2 regions of the Phytopseudomonas daroniae genome follow, and region 2 is predicted to be linked to the other one. Evidence: riboswitches for the same ligand, from Rfam matches in the RefSeq annotation. Region 2 holds a riboswitch; the other holds the start of a gene.
The links. A riboswitch is a leader RNA that binds a small molecule or an ion and turns the genes downstream of it on or off. The one in region 2 is predicted to bind cobalamin.
Positions count from the first base shown of each region.

Region 1: linked by a shared signal. The riboswitch ahead of cobG (precorrin-3B synthase) and the one ahead of cobO (cob(I)yrinic acid a,c-diamide adenosyltransferase) in region 2 are both predicted to bind cobalamin.

Region 1 covers NZ_QJUJ01000004.1:438,653-441,099, reverse strand. The annotation lists gene cbiE (precorrin-6y C5,15-methyltransferase (decarboxylating) subunit CbiE) at 1-525, opposite strand, end outside; cobalamin riboswitch at 706-912, shown strand; gene cobG (precorrin-3B synthase) at 1,009-2,364, shown strand; gene DNK10_RS12830 (precorrin-8X methylmutase) at 2,361-2,447, shown strand, end outside.
Region 2 covers NZ_QJUJ01000005.1:279,370-281,816, reverse strand. The annotation lists gene DNK10_RS14730 (C40 family peptidase) at 1-280, shown strand, start outside; gene DNK10_RS14725 (C40 family peptidase) at 418-945, shown strand; cobalamin riboswitch at 980-1,212, shown strand; gene cobO (cob(I)yrinic acid a,c-diamide adenosyltransferase) at 1,358-1,984, shown strand; gene DNK10_RS14715 (cobyrinic acid a,c-diamide synthase CobB) at 1,990-2,447, shown strand, end outside.

The sequences.
Region 1 (2,447 bases), on a different contig from region 2:
CAGGTGCTCGAAGACGCTCAGCCGACTGGGCCCGAAACCGCGCTCGCATAGCAGCTCGGCGATGGCTGCCGGGCTCGCGCCATCATTGCTCAGCACCAGCAGGCGCACGCCGGGATGAATCTGCGCATTGAGTGCCGCCAGCGGTCGGCCAACCAGCGAGACCAGGGTCGTGGTCTGCAGCGGCCAGCCCAGGCGAGCCGCCGCCAGCGAGCAGGACGAAGGCGCCGGCAGGATGTGCAGCTCCTCGCTCGGCAACTCGCGAGCCAGGCTGGCACCGACACCGAAGAGCATCGGGTCACCGCTGGCCAGCACGCAGACCGGCGTGCCGCGCTGCGCCAGCACCGGTGCCAGGGAAAAGGGCCTGGGCCAGGCCAGACGCGTGGCACCGATGCAGCGCGGCAGCAGGGCCAACTGGCGTTCGCTGCCGAACACCTGGCCAGCCTTGAGCAGGGCATGCCGCGCCGCCTTGCCGAGGCCGGCATAGCCGTCTTCTCCAATGCCCACGACGGTCAGCCAGGGTGTCATGCGTTTTCCTCAATTGTCAGTCCTGTGGACAACGCTCTTTTTGTCCACCATTTACGATGGTAAGGCGGTGGACGGATAAAGCGTCGTCCACCCTACAAAAGGCCGCTTCGGGCCTTCCGCGCACATACCGGAACGGGAGTATCCGACGACGCGGCTTTTCATCCGGGTGGGCAAAGCGGGCATAATAGCGTCTTCGTCGGTGTCCGTCGGCTACGTGGTACGTAGGCGCGGGCCTAAGAGGGAACACGAGCGGAGCATTCTGCCGCGTGGCTGCCCCCGCAACTGTACGCAGCGAGCGCATGTGCCAACCGCCACTGGGAAACCGGGAAGGCCGGCCACGCGCCATGACCTGCGAGCCAGGAGACCTGCCGACGGATTCAGTCGCATGTGCCCACACCGGGCGGGGTGTCCCGGTGATAGAAGCTCGACCTTCTCTGGCCTATCCTCGAACGGATGCCCATGTGACCCGACCCCGGTGATCCGTTGAAACAGGCCCAGTGCAATCCATCTCCAGCCTTTCGCCCCTCGGCCTGTCCGGGGTTGCTGCGTATCGTGCAGGCGAAGGACGGCGGTATCTGCCGGATCAAGCTGGCCTGCGGCCGCCTCGACGCCAGCCAGGCCGAGCGCATCGCCCAGGCCGCGCAACGCCATGCAGGCGGCGTGCTCGAAGCCACCAACCGCGCCAACCTGCAGATCCGCGGCATCCATGCCGGCAGTGAAGATGCGCTGATCGGCGAGCTGCTGGCTGCGGGTCTCGGCCCGAACTCACCCGGTGCCGACGATGTGCGCAACCTGATGGTCAGCCCCGCCGCCGGCCTCGATCCGGCGGCGCTGGTCGACGTGTCGGCGCTGGCCGCACGCTTGCTGACGACCCTGGAGAACACGCCGCGCCTGCACGCGCTGTCGCCCAAGTTCGCCCTGCTGCTCGATGGCGGCGAACGCCTTGCCATGCTCGAACATCCCCACGATATCTGGCTCAGCGCCCTGCCGCTGGATGGCCAGATCGGCTATGCCTTCGGCCTGGCCGGTTGCCCGCCACAGGCACCTGGCGATGCGCCCGCGCTGGCAGTGGTGCCCGAGGCGCATGCCCATGATCTGCTGCTGGCGCTGCTCGATCTGTTTCTCGAACTGGCCAGCCCCGAGCAGACGCGCATGCGCCATCTGCTCGTCAGCCACCCGGCCGCCGAACTGCTGCAGCGCCTGGGCGAACGTCTGGGTGACGTTCTGCTGAGCGCGGATCAGTGGCGGCGCAGCCCTGCCGAACCCCAGGCCCATATCGGTATCGGCGCCCAGCGCCAGCCTGGTCTGGTGTATATCGGCGGGGTGCCGCCGTTGGGCCGAATCGACGCTGAACAACTGCTTGGCCTGGCCGCTCTGGCTCGGCGTCTGGGCGATGGCAGCCTGCGCCTGACCCCCTGGCAGAGCGTGTTGCTGCCGAATATCGCCGAGGCCGATGCGAAGACAGCTGCCCAGGCGCTGGAAGGGCTCGGTCTGCTGGTCGATGCCGATGCGCCGTTGACACGCGTCATCGCCTGTACCGGTTCGAGCGGTTGCGCCAAGGGCCTGGCCGACACCAAGGCCGATGCCGGGCGCCTGGCCGAAAGGCTGCAGGCCGGCAGCCGGCAGGCGGGCATCCACCTCAGCGGCTGCAGCCGCTCTTGCGCCGCGGCGCACCGTGCGCCAGTGACCCTGCTGGCGGTAGCCGAGGGGCGCTACGACCTGTTCGCCCGTCGTTCTGACAGCAACGATTTCGGCGCGCCACTGGCGCGCCACCTGACACTCGACGAAGCCAGCGAGCTGCTGGCTTCGCTTCCCGATACCTGGAGTTTCACCCGATGACCGATTACATCCGCGATGGTCAGGAGATCTATCGCCATTCCTTCTCCATCATCCGCGCCGAGGCCGACCTGAGCGCCATTCCG
Region 2 (2,447 bases):
GCCGCGTTCGACTCGCGAAATGATCAAGATCGACGCACCGCTGGTCGAGCGCAAAGAGCTGGAGCCCGGTGATCTGGTGTTCTTCAGCACCAATGGGCGCGGTCGTGTCAGCCATGCCGGCATCTATCTGGGGGATGATCAGTTCATCCATTCTTCCAGCAGCCGCAGTGGTGGTGTGCGGGTCGATAGCCTGGATGATCGCTACTGGAAGCGCACCTTCATCGAAGCCAAGCGTGTCCTGGCTCTCGCGCCGACCGAGCATCTGGCCTCCCAGCATTGAGGTACTGCTGTCCGGTCTTGTAGAGATCGGGCAACATCTTGATGGTTTTCAACGAACTGCAGCGTAAAGCTAAAGCTTGCACTGCAGTTGTGAACGCGGCAGAGTAGGACGCATCCAGGCTCCAGGATCGTCCGTCCATGACTGCTACCGTCCGCATCGCCTTCCTGCTTCTCGTCGCACTGCTCAGTGCCTGCTCCAGTCGAGCGCCGGTACCCGTTCCGCAACCAGTCGTTGTAGCGCCCGTTCCTGGCGGTTATCAGGGCGGTGCCGACGATGTGCTGTTTCGTGCCCTGGGTCTTGTCGGCACGCCTTATCGCTACGGCGGCAATACGCCGGCCAGTGGCTTCGATTGCAGCGGCTTGATCGGTTATGTCTACCGCGATGCAGCCGGCATCCAGTTGCCTCGTTCGACGCGCGAGCTGATCAGCATGCGAGCGCCGACCATCGGGCGTGAAGCCCTGCGCAGCGGTGATCTGGTGTTCTTCGCCACCAATGGCGGCCGTCAGGTCAGCCACGCCGGCATCTATGTCGGTGAAGGTCGCTTCGTGCATGCGCCGTCCTCGGGCGGCACCGTGCGCCTCGACAGCCTCGGCAACAGCTACTGGCAGCGCACCTACATCGAAGCCAAGCGCGTCTTTCCGGTCGAGCTGGCCAGCCATCCCTGAGTCTTCGATTGACGCTGGCGCAGCCAATCCTTACCCTTCGTCGCTTGCTTCAGGTGTCCCCGCTTTCGACCGGGGGTGAAACTGGGAAGTCGGTGCGCCACTGCTCTATTAAGCAGGCAATGCCGACGCTGCCCCCGCAACGGTAAACGAGTCAAACCGCGTTTTTTGCCACTGTATCGCTGATACGGGAAGGCGGCGCTGGTGGCTGCGTCTGGATCAGACGCGGCGCTCGCAAGCCCGGAGACCGGCCTGTCGCTTTCCTGAGTTGCGCGGTGGGCGCGGCCGATGCGCGATCGATCCGGTCAGCGCCCGCCTTCCCTCTGTGTGAGCCTTTTATTGTTCGGCATGAGCCTGGTTCCTGCCCGACCGTTTCACCTGCGTGCGCCTGGCAGCCCGGCGCTGAGGAGATCCCATGAGCCCATCCCCAAGCCGCGAATCGACAGAGCGCGATGCGCGACACAACGCCCGCATGGCGCGCAAGAAAGCCCTGATGGACGAGAAGATCGCTCAAGCTCAGGACGAGTACGGGCTGTTGCTGGTACACAGCGGCAATGGCAAGGGCAAGAGCAGTTCTGCCTTCGGCATGGTCGCCCGCGCGCTGGGTCATGGGCTGAAAGTTGGCGTGGTGCAATTCATCAAGGGCGGCATGGCCACCGGCGAAGAGCATTTCTTCCGCCGTTTTCCCGATGAGGTCAGCTATCACGTGATGGGCGAGGGCTACACCTGGGACACCCAGGATCGCCAGCGCGACATCGAGAAAGCCCATCGGGCCTGGGAGGTCGCTCGGCAACTGCTGAGCGACCCGCAGATCGCCCTGGTGGTGCTGGACGAGCTGAACATCGCCCTCAAGCATGGTTATCTGGATGTGGATGTGGTGCTGCGTGATATCGAATCGCGCCCCGAGCTGCAGCATGTGGTGGTCACCGGCCGTGGCGCGCCACCAGCGATGATCGAGGCGGCGGATACCGTTACCGAGATGACGCTCGTGAAGCATGCCTTCAAGTCCGGCGTCAAAGCGCAGAAAGGCGTCGAATTCTGATGAGTATGGTTTCCAGTCCCGATGCTGGCGAACGCGCGCCGCGTCACTGCCCGGCACTGTTGATCGCGGCCCCGGCGTCGGGGCAGGGCAAAACGACCGTTACGGCTGCCTTGGCACGCCTGCACTCCCGCCAGGGCAAGCGCGTGCGGGTATTCAAATGCGGGCCGGACTTTCTCGACCCGATGATCCTGTCCCGCGCCAGTGGCAACCCGGTGTATCAGCTGGATCTGTGGATGGTCGGTGAGGCCGAGAGCCGCCGCCTGTTGTGGGAGGCCGCTGGCGAGGCTGACCTGATTCTCATCGAGGGGGTGATGGGCCTGTTCGACGGCTCGCCGTCCGCCGCCGACCTGGCTCGCCGCTTCGGTGTGCCGGTGTTGGGCGTGATCGATGGCTCGGCCATGGCCCAGACCTTCGGTGCGCTTGCCGTCGGCCTGGCCAGCTATCAGCCTGATCTGCCGTTCTC